DNA from 3 places in the Exiguobacterium sp. RIT452 genome. Region 3 is predicted to be linked to each of the others. Evidence: riboswitches for the same ligand, from Rfam matches in the RefSeq annotation. Region 3 holds a riboswitch; each other region holds the start of a gene.
What was found. A riboswitch is a leader RNA that binds a small molecule or an ion and turns the genes downstream of it on or off. The one in region 3 is predicted to bind S-adenosylmethionine.
Positions count from the first base shown of each region.

Region 1: another riboswitch for S-adenosylmethionine. It lies ahead of metK (methionine adenosyltransferase); the one in region 3 lies ahead of D3D03_RS14630 (alpha/beta hydrolase).
Region 2: another riboswitch for S-adenosylmethionine. It lies ahead of D3D03_RS10240 (Na+/H+ antiporter NhaC family protein); the one in region 3 lies ahead of D3D03_RS14630 (alpha/beta hydrolase).

Region 1 covers NZ_QXJB01000002.1:605,447-610,812, reverse strand. Annotated here, with positions in the region: gene D3D03_RS08530 (EAL and HDOD domain-containing protein) at 1-924, shown strand, start outside; gene pckA (phosphoenolpyruvate carboxykinase (ATP)) at 982-2,550, opposite strand; SAM riboswitch class I at 2,784-2,910, shown strand; gene metK (methionine adenosyltransferase) at 3,038-4,246, shown strand; gene D3D03_RS08515 (GNAT family N-acetyltransferase) at 4,385-4,873, shown strand; gene D3D03_RS08510 (alpha/beta fold hydrolase) at 4,958-5,366, shown strand, end outside.
Region 2 covers NZ_QXJB01000003.1:256,080-261,445, forward strand. Annotated here, with positions in the region: gene D3D03_RS10235 (hypothetical protein) at 1-147, shown strand, start outside; gene D3D03_RS10240 (Na+/H+ antiporter NhaC family protein) at 194-1,501, opposite strand; SAM riboswitch class I at 1,580-1,683, opposite strand; gene D3D03_RS10245 (metal ABC transporter solute-binding protein, Zn/Mn family) at 1,752-2,753, opposite strand; gene D3D03_RS10250 (alpha/beta hydrolase) at 2,929-3,888, shown strand; gene D3D03_RS10255 (histidine phosphatase family protein) at 3,942-4,532, shown strand; gene D3D03_RS10260 (YwpF family protein) at 4,529-5,014, opposite strand; gene D3D03_RS10265 (hypothetical protein) at 5,157-5,366, shown strand, end outside.
Region 3 covers NZ_QXJB01000008.1:70,366-75,731, reverse strand. Annotated here, with positions in the region: gene D3D03_RS14645 (type B 50S ribosomal protein L31) at 1-131, shown strand, start outside; gene D3D03_RS14640 (DedA family protein) at 167-817, opposite strand; gene D3D03_RS14635 (thymidine kinase) at 996-1,616, shown strand; gene D3D03_RS14630 (alpha/beta hydrolase) at 1,681-2,439, opposite strand; SAM riboswitch class I at 2,502-2,604, opposite strand; SAM riboswitch class I at 2,854-2,957, shown strand; gene D3D03_RS14625 (methionine ABC transporter ATP-binding protein) at 3,046-4,077, shown strand; gene D3D03_RS14620 (methionine ABC transporter permease) at 4,067-4,717, shown strand; gene D3D03_RS14615 (MetQ/NlpA family ABC transporter substrate-binding protein) at 4,751-5,366, shown strand, end outside.

The DNA of each region.
Region 1 (5,366 bases), on a different contig from region 3:
CTGGCACTCGATGATTTTGTCACAGATCTTCTGCGACATCATGGTGCTGAATTATTTGATTTGATTGATTTGATCAAAATCGATATCGAAGCCATCAATCCACGAGAACAAAGTGCCATTCTGCATATCCTGAAACGAAATTATCCCCACATGCGTTTTCTGGCGGAGCGGGTGGAAACCCATGAAGATCATACACGAAGCCTTGAAATGGGATACGACTGGTTTCAAGGGTATTTTTATGCCAAACCGATGTTGATGAAAGGAAAGGCCGTCCCACCGCAATTACCGGTCTTGCTGAAGATGTTGAAATGGCTCGAAACAGATGAGTATTATGATGAGATCATCGATGAGATTGAAAGAAACCCATACATCAGTGTCCAAGTCCTCCAATTGATCAATTCTCCCGGAATCGGTTTACGGAATACAGTCAGCTCGGTCCGGCAAGCGATCTCTTTGTTAGGCTTCTCCCAACTGAAGAGCTGGATTTCACTAATTGTTTTACGCGAGATGAAACTCGCCAGTCCGTATAAGTGGTCGGATGAATTATTGCGTTCGTCTTTACACTGTGCCAAGTTATGTGAGCTGTTTGCGACGGAAACAAAAACGTTAAAAGCAGAAAGTGCCTACATGATCGGATTACTTTCGCATATTGATGCCCTGTTGTCGGTTGATATCGATGAAATCATCGACCAACTGCCGATTGAGCCTGCATTAAAACATGTCTTGCAAGGAGAGGACCACCCGTTTCGGGATTGTCTGTTGCTTGCAATCAGTGCAGATCGCGGCGAATTCGAACGGTTTGAGCTGCTCAGTAACCGGTTTGGTATTTCCAAACGACGTGCCTATGAGTTGCTGAAAGAAAGCCAAGAATGGTTGGCTCAAAAAGAACTCCATCTGCAAGACAAAACGGATTCGATTGTTTGAAGACAAAAAAGTTGAGCCCCTCAAGCAGAGGCTCAACTTTTTTATTTTGGAGACGGCTTAAACACGAGGACCGGCTGATTTAATCGCATCGGTCGCACTGACAAAGCGGGTAAAGTTTTGTTTGAATTTATGGGCGAGTGCTGTTGCTTGTTCTGTATAAACAGCCGGATCCGCCCAAACTTTAACAGGATTCAGCAAGTCGCTCGGAACACCTGGTACTTCGATTGGCATATGCAATCCGAACACCGGATGTTCTTCTGTCGGGATGTCGGCAAGCAGACCGTTGACGGCAGCGTTGACCATCGTGCGCGTATAGGCCAGTTTCATGCGGCTGCCTGTTCCGTAAGCACCGCCGGTCCAACCGGTGTTGACAAGGTAAACCGTCACGCCGTGACGATCGATCAGTTCACCGAGCATCGTCGCATATTTTTCAGGAATCAACGGCAGGAACGGTGAGCCGAAGCATGTCGAGAACGTCGCTTCCGGTTCCGTGACACCGCGTTCTGTCCCAGCCAGTTTCGACGTATAGCCGGACAAGAAGTGATACATCGCTTGCTCTTTCGTCAGTTTACTGATCGGAGGCAACACACCGTATGCATCAGCCGTCAAGAAAACGATCGTTTTCGGATGACCGGCACGTGACGGGATGGCAATGTTGTCAATTGCTGTGATCGGATAAGCCGCGCGAGTGTTTTCCGTTTTCGACGTATCATCGTAGTCCGGAGTCCGGGTGTCATCGAGGACAACATTTTCAAGGACGGTGCCAAAACGAATCGCATCAAAGATTTGTGGTTCTTTTTCACGCGACAAGTTCACCGTCTTCGCATAGCAGCCGCCTTCGATATTAAAGACACCGTCATGAGACCAGCCGTGCTCATCGTCCCCGATCAATTGACGGCTGTCGTCTGCCGATAAGGTGGTCTTACCAGTACCGGAGAGTCCGAAGAATAAGGCGACGTCTCCTTCGTGTCCGACGTTGGCGGAACAGTGCATCGATAACACATCTTGTTGCGGCAACAGATAGTTCATGACCGAGAAAATCGATTTCTTGATTTCTCCCGCATATTCCGTTCCGCCGATCAAAACAATACGATGTTCGAATGACATGGCGATGAACGTTTCCGAATTAGTGCCGTCAACAAGCGGATCGGCTTTGAAATGTGGTGCGTAGACGACCGTAAATGGTTCAAAGGCCGCAACCGTAGGATATTCACGTAAGAATAATTGTTTCGCAAACAGATTATGCCAAGCGTACTCTGTCACGACGCGTACCGGGAGGGTGAAATGTGTATCGGCACCAGCAGCTGCCTCTGTGTAGTAGAGTTGATCTGCTTCGTTCATATAACGAAGAACTTTTTGTAACAGTTGTTCGAATTTGTCCGACTCCATCGGCTGATTCACATGGCCCCAATCGATATGTGTCTCACATGATTGATCACGGACGATGAACTTGTCTTTCGGTGAACGACCTGTAAATTTCCCCGTTTCTACAGACAAAGCACCATTTTCTGCAAGAACTCCTTCGTTGTTGCGAATCGCATGTTCGACTAGTTCGGCAACAGATAGTTGTTTGAACACATGCTCCTTCTTGAGTAGTTCTTCGATATTCAGGACCGTCATCGGCATCCTGACCCCACCTTTCCCCTACGTTGGTTTTGGCTCTACAATTAGTATGACACATTCATTATATATGACATACTAAAGATAGAGCAATCATTTTTCATGCGCTGATTTCTATTTATCTGGAAACGCTTTCAGCATAAACAGTTTAACATCTCTTTCAAAATTTTTCGACTAGAAATTAAAACGTTGCTTGACAGAGTGGGCACAAGTTTATATCATGTAATTCGTAACGGATACTCTTATTCTGAGCAGGTGGAGGGAACAAGGCCCGAAGAAACCCGGCAACCGTCTTATATTAGTTTCATCATTAATATAGGAAAAGGTGCTCTCCTGAAGCGAAGTAAACACTTCGAACGATAAGAGGGTAAAGGAAGAACGCACAACCTTTCCCTGACCATTTTTGGACATGGAAAGGTTTTTTTCATTTTACCGTCCCACTCAACTAGGGGAAATGAGTACACCGTCAAATTCTTTTTTGGGAGGGTCAAACATGACAAACCTTAATCGCCGACTATTTACGTCGGAATCAGTAACTGAAGGTCACCCGGATAAAATCTGTGACCAGATTTCGGATTCAATTTTGGATGCGATTCTTGCAGCGGATCCAAACGCACGTGTTGCGGCAGAAACTTCTGTCACGACAGGACTTGTTTTAGTTGCAGGAGAAATTACGACATCGACTTACGTGGATATCCCGAAAGTTGTTCGTGAGACAATTCGCGAAATCGGCTATACACGCGCTAAATACGGTTTCGATGCAGACACATGTGCTGTATTGACTTCGATCGATGAGCAGTCAGCAGACATCGCTCTTGGTGTCGACCAGGCGCTTGAAGCACGCGAAGGAAACATGTCAGATGAAGAAATCGATGCAATCGGAGCAGGAGACCAAGGTCTGATGTTCGGTTACGCAACGAAAGAAACACCTGAACTGATGCCACTTCCGATTTCACTTTCACACAAACTTGCCCGTCGTCTTGCAGAAGTCCGCAAGACAGGACAACTCGATTACCTCCGTCCGGATGGTAAAACGCAAGTTACGGTTGAATACAACGAGAACAATGAACCTGTTCGCGTCGATACAATCGTCATCTCAACACAACATGCAGAAGAAGTAACGCTTGAGCAAATTCAAGCTGATCTGAAAGAACACGTCATCGCTCCGGTCATCCCGACGGAATACATTGACGCTGAAACAAAATTCTTCATCAACCCGACTGGCCGTTTCGTCATCGGTGGACCACAAGGTGATGCTGGATTAACAGGTCGTAAAATCATCGTTGATACGTATGGCGGTTACGCACGCCACGGCGGTGGTGCATTCTCTGGTAAAGATCCAACCAAAGTAGACCGTTCTGCTGCCTACGCAGCACGTTACGTCGCGAAAAACCTTGTCGCATCTGGTCTTGCGGAAAAAGCGGAAGTTCAGCTTGCTTACGCAATCGGTGTTGCGCACCCGGTTTCAATCGCTGTCGATACGTTTGGAACAGGTAAGCTTCCAGAAGCTCAACTGGTCGAATTGATTGCAGAAAACTTTGATCTTCGTCCTGCAGGCATCATCAAGATGCTTGATCTCCGCCGTCCGATTTACCGTCAGACAGCAGCATATGGTCACTTCGGTCGTACAGACATCGAATTGCCATGGGAGCAAACGGATAAAGCTGCTGCTCTTGAAGAGCAGGCAAAACGTTTCGCATAATCCTGAGTTCAGAAACTCCCTTTTGAAGGGTGTTTCTGAACTTTTTTTGTTTCTCCGGAACTTTGCAGGGAAACGACTGAAATTTCTAGAAAAGGGTAAAAGAAGATGAGTCTGTAAAAGGAAAAGGGGGATTTCGGTATGGAGATACGCGAAGCAGTTCCTGCTGATGCAGCACGCATTCATGATATTGCGCTCACGTCTTGGATGGATACGTACGAGGAAATCTATTCTGAGCGCTCGAAAGCCCATTTCGTTCAGGAAGCCTACCCGCAAGAAGAAGTCGTTCGGGCAATCCGGACAGCAGAAGAAGCGCGCGGAGAATATTTTAATGTAGGTCTGATCGATGGGGAGATTGTGGGATTCATTCATGCAATTGATGTCGACGGGACGTGGGAAATTGTCCGCCTCTATGTCCTGCCGAAATACCAACAGAACGGAATCGGGCGGCGGCTGATTCGAGAACTCGAGCGCCAAGGTGCTTCTCCCATCGAAGTGTACGTCGAATCACGTAATTATAAAGCCCGTCACTTTTTGACCTCGTTCGGCTTTAAAGAAGTCAGTGAAACGACGGAAGAAGTGTTTGGACAGGTGGAACCTGTGACGCGGCTGCAACGTATATATGAATAAGGGAAAAGAAATCCGACTTGAGGCGGTTTTGCTGAAGTCGGATTTGTTGCATACTAGATGGATATCTGATGAAGAGGTGAGCGTGTGGTAGAACAACCAACCGGAGTGATTGTCCTTGTATATCCACTCCAATTACGTGCCCGGCCGAGCGAAGCATTGATTCGCGTCTTGGAACGGGAATATGAAGTGCTTTTGGTCGATGCACCACGTCGTGTATCGTTTGAAGAACACCAACAATTATTAAAAGAAGCGTTACGGGAAGCCGGTAAACGAAAGCTTCCGATTCATATCATTGCCTGCAGCATGGGAGCACTCGTCGTGAACCGGCTGTTGCAGGAATACGAATTGCCGATCGCCAGTCTGTCATTCATCTCGCCATTGTTTGATTGGCACAATTCGAAACAGCTCGGCGGCGTCAAACAAGTATTTGCGAGTGCATTTGATCGTTTTCGCCCGGATGCACCGCTCGGGACGTTACCGTTTGGGCAAAACA
Region 2 (5,366 bases), on a different contig from region 3:
TTAGGCGCTCAAGCGACTTTCCTATTCCTTGGCGCCCGTAAAACCGGGCGTAATCCGTGGGTGTGGGGTGGCGCGGGGCTCGTTCAGTTCCCGCTTCCAGCCATCGCGTATTTCATTCTTAACCGGCAAGAACAGAAGAAAAAATAATCAAAAACAAGTCCGGTCGCGTTGCAGGCGGCCGGACTTGTTTGTTTTACGAAATATTTTCTTTGCGGACGGCAGTATTTTTCCGGCGCGGGAATCCGAAAAGAATCGCAAGGGATCCGCACACGAACAATAAGAATGGATAGAACAGATACGGAATCAGCTCCGGAGAAGCCGTTTTCGTCAACTCCGCCGCAATCAGCAACTGGGCGCCGTATGGGATGATTCCTTGAACCCCACACGAGAAGATGTCGAGAATGCTGGCCGACTTCTTCCGGTCGATGTCATACGTATCCGCGATCTCCGCTGCGAGTGGTCCAGCCACAAGAATCGAAATCGTATTGTTTGCCGTCGCGAGGTTTGTCGCTCCGACAAGCGCAGCCATGCTGAACTCTGCGCCGCGGCGTTGCGTGATTTTTCGAGTCAATGTTTCTTTCAGGTAGGCGATACCGCCGTTAAAGGTGATCAGACTGACAAGACCACCCATCAGTAATGTCAAAATCGAAATTTCAGCCATGCCCATTAATCCTTCGGACATCGACAGCACGAATCCACTTAAACCGAAGCTGCCGTCGAGCATACCGATGATTCCTGTCAAGGCGGTTCCGCCGATCAAGACGAGGATGACGTTGACACCGAACAAGGCCAAGACGATGACGGACAGATACGGAATCAGTTTATAAAACTCGAAGGCCTTTGCGTCGACGACATCTCCGGCACCTGAAACGAATGCCAAAATGATGACGGTCAAAATTGCTGCCGGAAGCACAATCAGGAAGTTCGTTCGGAATTTATCACGCATATTGGTTTTTTGCGTGCGGACCGCTGCAATCGTCGTATCGGAGATAAACGACAAGTTGTCCCCGAACATCGCGCCCCCAACGACGGCGGCAGCTGCGATGGCGACATTGACACCGGTCGCTTCGTGAATACCAAGTGCGATCGGGGCAAGTGCCGCAATCGTACCGGTTGAAGTCCCCATCGCCATCGAGATGAAGGCAGCGATGATGAACAATCCGCTCATTAAGAGAGACGGCGGTAAAAATGTCAGCGAAGCGTTGACGGTCGCTTCGATGGCGCCGATCGCATCCGCTGTTCCGGAAAACGCACCGGCGAGTAAGAAAATAAAGACCATGATCATGATGTCCGGATTTCCGGCACCCGTCGCAATCCGTTCAACGGTTTGATTGATACTGCCTTTGGTCGTCACGGCAGCAAAAATCAAGGCAATCAATGCGGCAATCAGAATCGGGAACTTATAAAAGTCGTCATAAAAGATGCCGGCACCGATAAAGAGGACCAAAAAGACAAGTAATGGTAGAAGGGCCCATTTGTTTGGTGTAATCGTCTCGTTCATAAAATCACTCCATTTCTGCATGTACAAAAAAAGACTCCTTCGCAAGAAAGAAGGAGGTCTTTACTGAAAAAGACGCTCTTCTTATCTCTCAAGCCGTAGCTTGCTGGATTTGGCACAGTACGATTCAATCGTCCGCTGCCGAAACATCATTGGGCCAGTCCCTCCGTCTCTCGCGATAAAAAGAAGTCATTTAATTGTCTGAAATACGTTTTCTACCGTAACGTATCTTTTAATGCATGTCAACACTACTTCACTGCAGTGCTTTTTTGAGTGTCGTGACATTTTCATTCATCAAGTCAAAATAAGAAGCGTCTTGTTGTTCTTTTGTGACGGATTCCAAGTTATGAATCGTGATGGCTTCAGCTCCGATTTCTTGTTGGATGACCCGGGCGACTTTTGGGGAAACCGTCTCTTCAAACGCAACATATTTTAAGTCGTGCAGCTTGGCTTCTTTGACGAGGGAAGCCAGTTCTTTTTGCGAAGGCTCGTCAGACGGTGAGATGCCAGCGATCGGCAGTTGAGAAAATCCGTAGCGTTCTGCTAAATACCCATAAGCGGCATGTGTCACGAGCAGTTCTTTTTTGGAGCCGTCAGCAACTGCTTGCTGTAAGTTTTGATCGAGCTCATCTGCCTGCGTATCAAATTCAGCCAGATTTTTTTCGAACGTCGCTTTTTTGTCCGGTACTTCTTTTGCCAACGCCGTCGAAATCGATTGGGCCATCATTTTGGCATTGTTCGGATCAAGCCAGACGTGCGGATCGTACTTGCCATGATCGTGTCCTTCTTCTGCATGCTCATCTTCTGCGTGCTCGTCTTCATGAGCATGTTCTTCGTCGTGTTCGTCTGCCTCTCCATGAACGTGTACCGTGGCGCTCGCTTCAAGCAAATCGATGCCTTTACTTGTCTCGATGAACTGGACATCGTTTCCTTTGAGACTGGCTTTGATTTTTTCTGAGTACGGCTCAAGCGTCGTTCCGGTCAAGAGGAACAGATCACCTTGTGCGATTTCTGTCAGTTGTTTTGAGGTCGGTTCATACGAATGGGGATCGGCACCGGGAGGGACGATCATCTTGACATCGACATCAGCGCCGCCGATTTCTTTGGCAATCGCCGCTGTGGCGAACGTTGATGTATATACGTTGAGTTTTTGGTCGGCGGCATCTTGATTCGAACCTGAATCAGATGATCCGCAGGCAGCGAGGAAAGTGGCGCTCGCGAACGCGACCGTTAAAGCGGGAATTAACTTTTTCATATGTGTAAAACCTCCAAGAAGTATTAAAACGTAATTATTCCGATTTGAACCTTTTCACTATAACGAATCCAAAACAAAGCGTCAAGTACAAGAGCGGGAAGAAGTTCGACTTCTAAAAAAATGGGGTAAAAGACTAATAAGATTAAAAATCGTGAGTATGCCCGGAGGTGATGAGGTGAGACGGGAAACAGCATGGTTGATGGGAGGGGCTGCGCTTTTGACGACGGCTGCTGCCGGTGCGAGCATCTGGAACAATTACGGTGCTCTTTTACGGTGGACGGAACCGGCGCTTCCGCTTGCGGAAACCCAACTGGCTCCAAGGACCGTTTTGTATAAAACGATCGGCGAGAAGGAGCTTAAACTGGATCTGTACTATCCGGTCGGTGAAGGACCGTTTCCGGTGGCCATTTATGCACATGGTGGAGCGTTTGTCAGAGGAAGCCGTGATGATCTCTTTTGTTTTACACCGATCGTGGAACGTTTTTTAGAGCTTGGCATCGCTGTTTGCAGTATCGATTACCGGTTGTTTGAAGACGGCAGTTACTTCCCGGATAATTTGGAAGACGTACGCGACGCCCTTTGTTTTTTAAATCAGGAAGCAGATAATCTGCGGATTGCACGGGGACGAATGGTCCTTTGGGGGGATTCGGCCGGTGCAGCGTTGATGTTGACGACCGCCTTGGCGCCGATGGAGTTCATCGGTGATCAGAAAGCGGAGCAACTCCCGCTGATCAGCGGCGTCATCGCCTTGTATCCACCAACGAACTTCTTATTATTCAAGTTCATCCAGACCTGGATTGCCCACATCAAATTTTATGGAGGAGGACGGGAAGAATGGCGTGCACTCATGACGCGTGTCTCACCCGCAACTCATTTGACCGCCGATTCACCGCCGATCATGCTGTTGCACGGAAAAAAAGATCCGATTGTTCCCTTTACGCAGGCGCTGCATTTCATTGAAAAAGGAGCCGATGTGGGGGCGGATGTCCGGTTGTTTTCGTTTCCAAACGGAACCCATTCACTGGCCAGCTTTGCGCAGACGGAAAACCCGCTCAAAATTGAACGGTTGCTCGACCGGATTGAAGCCTTCAGTTGCCAAGTCCTTGTCCTGCCACCTCGTGAGACTCTTCACTAAGTAAAGAAACATGATACAATCAGTCATATTTCTTTTTGAAGGAGACGAATGAGATGACAGAAATTTGTTTAGTGCGCCACGGTCAGACCGATTGGAATTTAAACGAACGGATTCAGGGGCGGGAAGATATCCCGCTGAACGAAACAGGGCGGTGGCAAGCCGGCTTGAGTGCGACGTATCTCGCACAGGAGAAATGGGATGTCTTGATTTCCAGTCCGTTGTCCCGGGCGGTCGAAACGGCGGAAATCATCGGCCGTGCCGTAGGACTCGAGCTGACGGAAACGGATGACCGGTTGGTCGAACGCGAATTTGGTTTTGCATCGGGCAAGCCGATCGCCGGAATTTATGAAGCTGTCCAAGCCAATGATACTGACCGTGTCCCGGGTCTTGAGACCGAACAGGAAATTCAGTCCCGTGTCTTCGCAGCTGTCGAAGAGTTGACACAAAAATATCGAGGAAAACGTCTGTTGATCGTCTGTCACTCACACACGATCAAAGCCGCTTTATCCTCGATTGATGACACATTCAGTTATCGGACACCGCTTAAAAATGCGTGTGCCAACTATATTCGTTTTTCCGACCGGTATGAAATCGACCGGATCAATGTTGCCGATCACATCCTGGACTGGACGAAACGTCCTTAACTGATTTTCGGATTTTCTTGTAAGTACTGTTTAAACGTTTCCTTGGCGATACTCGTGATATGGGCACCACGTTTGGAACGGCGGTCTTTATACTCCTGAATCAATGCTTCCCCTGTGAAATGATCTTCGACGACTTCGCGTAAGATCGATTCGGATAAGTCATTTTTCATCATCACCATTTTTCCGGTGAATAAATAAGAGGTGCCTTCGTTTAACGGTGTACACTCGAGTGGTGTGACGATCATGGCAGCCGGATCGTTATCCGGTCGTGAGATTGTGATTTCAATCAAGGCCCGCAGATTTTTTGCGAACAGTTCATCGATGATCGGTTGATCATGTTTTAAGACGACGATTTCAGCCACCCACTGGGCCGTCTGATCGGTACTGACTGTCAATCCGTCTTTGATCGTGACCGGAATCGTTGTATCCCGGCCGGACTCGTCCATCAAGATACGCAGTGTGCACAGTTTAAAGGTTTTCACGAAAACTCCTCCTTGCATGAATGTACGCAGATTTTCTCCAGTATACCGTGACCATACAGATGATGGGAAAGTTTTAACGAGGATTTTCAGGTGAACTATGTTTAAATGAAATTAGAAATCAGAAACAGGAGGACCGTTCATTATGCCGCAAGCACTTATAGGAGTATTAGGAATCATTGGAATCATTTTACTTGCCCATCATATCATTATGTATTGGCATGCTGAGCCAACCGATCGTCCGACGCTTGCTTACCGCATAGCGCTCCTGATTGCCTGTCTGCTTCTCATCAGTGGAAGCGACCACTTGATTAGTATTTTTTATGCCGATTCCTTGGCGGAGTTTGGTCAACGG
Region 3 (5,366 bases):
ATGGAAACGAGTACCCACTCATCCGCGTGGATGTGTCTTCGGACTCGCACCCATTCTACACTGGTCGTCAAAAGTTCAACGCTGCAGACGGTCGTGTCGATCGCTTCAACAAAAAATACGGCCGCAAGTAATTGCGACTTCTGTATTAAAAAACAGCCTGTCTCCATCACTGGAGCAGGCTGTTTTTGTATAAACTGAACTGGGCACGATAGGTGAGATAGGTTTTAAGCACAAACGACAGACCGATCGCTCCAGCCGCTCCGACGAGGTACGGCAGCATATCCGGATTGTCCGCAAAGTGTTGAAACAGCAGACTGAAGGAAAAATGACGTCCGAGAAAATAACCCGCTCCTAAAAAGATACTGATCCAGATCAAGGCACCGGTATAGGCATACGTGACGAAGATCCGAAACGGCATCTTCGAGACACCGGCAAAAAACGCAGAGAGCTGACGGAGTCCGGGTATGTAGTAACCGATGATCAAAACCGTTTTCCCGTAACGTAAAAATCCGGCCTCCGCTTGAAAGATATGTTTTTCGGAAATCCGTAACTTCGGAGCCACTCGATGCAGCAGGGGCATCCCGAGTTTCAGACCCAGCACATAGCTGATCGTCATCCCGATGCAACTGCCGGCATACGCCGCCAGAATCGTTCCGATCAGTGGTAAATCACCGTGATGCATCCAAAATCCTGACATGACGAGTAACGTTTCGTCAGGAATCGGTAAACCGACGATTCCGCCGGCTAACAGAATGGCGAGACCGAATGCTCCATATTGATGGAGAACTTCATGTAGTATGTGATGAATCGGAGTCACCTTCCTTCAAAGAAACTTCTTCCTTAGTGTACAGGAAATAGATACCAGTTGAAATGAGGAGATGAAGATTTAGGGGAATACTGAGGAGTTTTCGATTTTGAGAAGTCAACTCTTTTTCTCAATTTAGATTCGGGCTATACTCGTTAAAGTGACTAATTTTAGAGGACGGTGTTTTACAATGATGCATGTGATCAATCAGTATGGTTGGATCGAAGTGATTTGCGGAAGCATGTTTTCCGGCAAATCCGAAGAGCTGATCCGTCGTGTTCGACGGGCACAGTACGGAAAATTACCGGTGCAAGTGTTCAAGCCGGCGATTGACGACCGTTACCATGAAGAACATGTCGTGTCGCACGTCGGAAATTCCGTCATTGCGATTCCGATGGCAACGAGCCGGGACGTCTATGCGGCAGTAGCAGAAGAGACACAGGTCGTGGCAATTGATGAAGTTCAATTTTTTGACGATGAAATCGTCGCGGTCATCGAGGCACTGGCGCAAGATGGCAAACGCGTGATTTGTGCGGGGCTCGATCAGGATTTCCGGGCAGAACCATTTGGAAAGATGCCTGAATTATTGGCACGTGCCGAGTTCGTGACGAAATTACAGGCGATTTGTTTATCGTGTGGCGATCCGGCTTCCCGGACACAACGCTTGATTAACGGCCAACCGGCCAACTACAATGATCCGATCATTTTGGTGGGGGCTTCTGAATCTTATGAACCACGTTGCCGTCACTGCCATCAAGTACCGGGCAAACCGCAACCGTTGCAGGAATGGAAAAAACAACAGCAGAATTAAGAGTACAATATGAAAAAGCGAACGATTCTCCGGCCTCAAGGCTTGAAATCGTTCGCTTTTTTTATCAACCGGTCCGTGTCAACTGACTGTACTGCTTGACGAAATAAGCCGTTTCGCGGACAATCGTCTCTTGGTCATGATCGAGTGTCGCGACATGATAGGAATCGAGCAGACAATAACTGCGTTTATCCGTCGAACCAATCATCCGGTGCAGGTAATCCGAACAGGTTGGCGGAACGACATGATCCTCGGCAGAATATAAAATAAGCGTCGGAATTTGAATGGCGGGAAGGGTTGGGATGGTGTCGCGAATCAAGCGTAAAAGTTCGGACGCAGCGACCGCTGGCACGACATCATAGATGATTTCAAAAGCGGTTTGCTTGATATCGGGTGGGCTTTCCGGCAGATAAACCGGACAATCCGTAAACGATAACGCTTCGTAAGCGGGGACGGATAAAGCAGCATTGATTGTGATGATCCCTGCGACCGGCAGACCTTCGGCAGCGAGTGCCAGCGCAAGCGTCGCACCCATCGATTGACCGACGATGAAGATCGATTCACACTGGCGGGACAGTTGAGTAAAGCCCTCGCGGACACTCTGTTTCCAATCTTCGGCCGTCGCCGTTTCGAAGTCACGTACATCTGTCCCGTGACCATGCAGACGGGGGGCGTAGACGGAAAAACCGTGTTCTGCGAAGCGTTCTCCTACAGCCCGAACACTTTGTGGCGTCGCATTAAAGCCGTGACACAGCAAAATACCGACTGATCCACGTTCCAAGAAAAAGGCTTCGGCGCCCGGTAAAACAGGATAACTCATACTCATCATCTCATCCTCCATTTCAAAATAAAAACCCGTTTGGCTTTGGACGGCAAACGAGTTTCTCGTGTGTATCATCCAAAGCGGTTGCTTTGCTGGTCGGAGCACCTTGCCAATCGCAGGTTGCCGTGGAGTCCTAGAGCCAGGTCTCTCGTCCACTCTTGATATAACATATAGGAATTGTCGGATTAATCATTGAGAAGATGATAGCACTGACAGAAAAGGATTGTCAAATGCTCCTTGACCGGCGACCGGAACTCTTCTATGATGAAGCCCAACCTGGGAAATCAATCGATATGGGTCATATGGTTTATTTTTGAAAATATGGTTGACCTTTAAAAGATCTTTCTGTAATGTAAAAATTAGTTTTACGACATAAGTTCGAACAGCAACAACACACATATGAATTTCATACCGCAACACTTATCCAGAGAGGTGGAGGGACTGGCCCTACGAAACCTCGGCAACAGACTCATTATGAGCACTGTGCCAATTCCATCAGACGATTGTCTGAGAGATGAGTCGAGTGGATTCTGCCTCTGTGCGGATCCAGGTCTCTTCTTGTTTCTAAAGAAGAGACCTTTTTGTTTTTTTTAAAAGGGGGAAAAAGTGGTGATTACATTCAAAAATGTAAAAAAAATCTACCAGACCAACGAACAATCGATTGCTGCATTGGACGGTGTCGATCTCGAAATCCGAAAAGGTGAAATCTTTGGCGTGATCGGGTTCAGCGGGGCTGGAAAAAGTTCTTTATTACGGTGTGTCAATCTTCTTGAACGTCCGACATCCGGCAGCGTGACGGTCGACGGGCAAGAACTGACGACACTTTCGGCAAAACAACTGCGGGAAGCGAAACAAAACATCGGGATGATCTTCCAACATTTCAACTTGCTTGATTCGAATACGGTCTTCGCGAATGTCGCAAAACCACTCGTCCTAAAAGGAATTAAAAAGGAGGAAGTCCACCGGCGTGTCACCGAGCTGCTGGCGTTCGTCGACTTAGCGGACAAAGCCGATCATTATCCGGATCAGTTATCGGGAGGGCAGAAACAACGTGTCGGAATAGCGCGGGCACTGGCAACCCAGCCGTCGGTTCTGTTGTGTGACGAAGCGACATCGGCGCTTGATCCGCAGACGACACAACACATCCTGCGGTTACTGAAACAGATCAACGCGGAATATGGCATCACGATTTTACTGATTACACACGAGATGGGCGTCATCCGTGAGATTTGTGACCGGGTCGCGGTCATCGAGGCCGGCAAGTTGATTGAATCGGGTACCGTGTTCGACGTCTTCTCGAATCCGCAGACGGCGACGGCGAAAAACTTTGTCCGTTCCGTCATGCAAGATGAAATTCCGGCGTCGGTGCAACGGTTGATCGAACAACGGGATGCCGGACATCACGTCTACAAAATCAATTTCCTTGGGGCACACACCGGGCAACCGCTCTTGTCGCAAGTCGCCAAACGGTTTGATGTCGATGTCAACATCCTGCACGGCAGCATCACGGAACTGCAAAATATCCCGTTCGGCAGTTTGCTCGTTGAATTGATCGGCGAGACGGCGGAAATCGCGCGAGCCCTGCAATACATTGATCAGTCGGATGTCAACGTCGAGGAGGTGCTGGCAGATGCTAGTTAACTACACGGATATTTGGACCGCTTTTCTGCAAACCTTGACGATGGTCGGATTGTCGCTGCTCTTTTCGACGCTGATTGGGCTGCCGCTCGGAATTCTGTTGGTCGTCACGCGTAAGGGGGCGTTGCTCGAACAAGTACCGCTCTTCAACGTCTTAAGCAGCGTCGTTAATGTGTTCCGGTCGGTTCCGTTCATCATCCTGCTCGTCGCGATCATTCCGCTGACACGGCTGCTCGTCGGGTCGTCGATCGGCACGAAGGCAGCAATCGTCCCGCTGGTCTTTTATGCGGCACCGTACATTGCCCGATTGATTGAAAGTTCACTGCTCGAAGTCAGTACGGGCGTCTTGGAAGCGGCGGAAGCGATGGGTGCGACACCGTTACAGACGATTTTCCGTTTCCTGTTGCCGGAAGCACTCAGCTCGCTTGTCCTGAACTTGACGATCGCGACGATTGGCTTGATCGGGGCATCGGCAATGGCCGGGGCGATCGGCGGCGGCGGCCTCGGGGATTTGGCCATCACCTACGGCTACCAACGATTTGATACGACCGTCATGATCATCACGGTCGGGATCCTCGTCATCCTGGTACAAGGCTTACAGACAACAGGTAACCTGTTGGCACGAAAAATTCGGAGACACTAACAAAACATAGAGAAGATAAGGGAGAGATGAACGATGAAAAAAGGATTAGCGATTGGTGCAGCATTGACGACGGTATTATTTGCAGGGTGTGCAGCGTCCGGGGAAGAGGATCAAAATACAGTCAAGCTTGGCGTCAGCGGCTCGGATACGCAAGTTTGGGAATACGTCGCGAAGAAAGCGAAAAAAGAGGGGATCACGATTGAACTCGTCAAGTTCTCCGATTATGTGCAACCGAACCTGGCACTCGCGGAAGGCGAAATCGATGCAAACTCGTTCCAGACGATTTCGTACTTCAATGCCTTTAAAAAAGAACATGACTTAAAGCTGTCGCCGATTGCGACGACCGTCATCGCACCGATGGGGATCTATTCGGATAAAGTCAAGGATGTCAAAGATATCCCGGTCGGTGGAGAGATTGCCGTCCCGAACGAGGCGACGAACATGGGACGAGCTCTCCTGTTGTTGCAGGAAGCCGGCTTAATCAAGTTGCCGGACGACTTTGACGGGAACGGAGCCGTCGACAAAATCGTCGAGAATCCGAAAAAGCTGAAGATCGTCCCGGTCGTCGCCGGACAGACGCCGCGTGTCCTGCCGGATGTATCGGCATCAATCATCAATAATGGAATCGCCGTGGATGCCGGCTTTAATC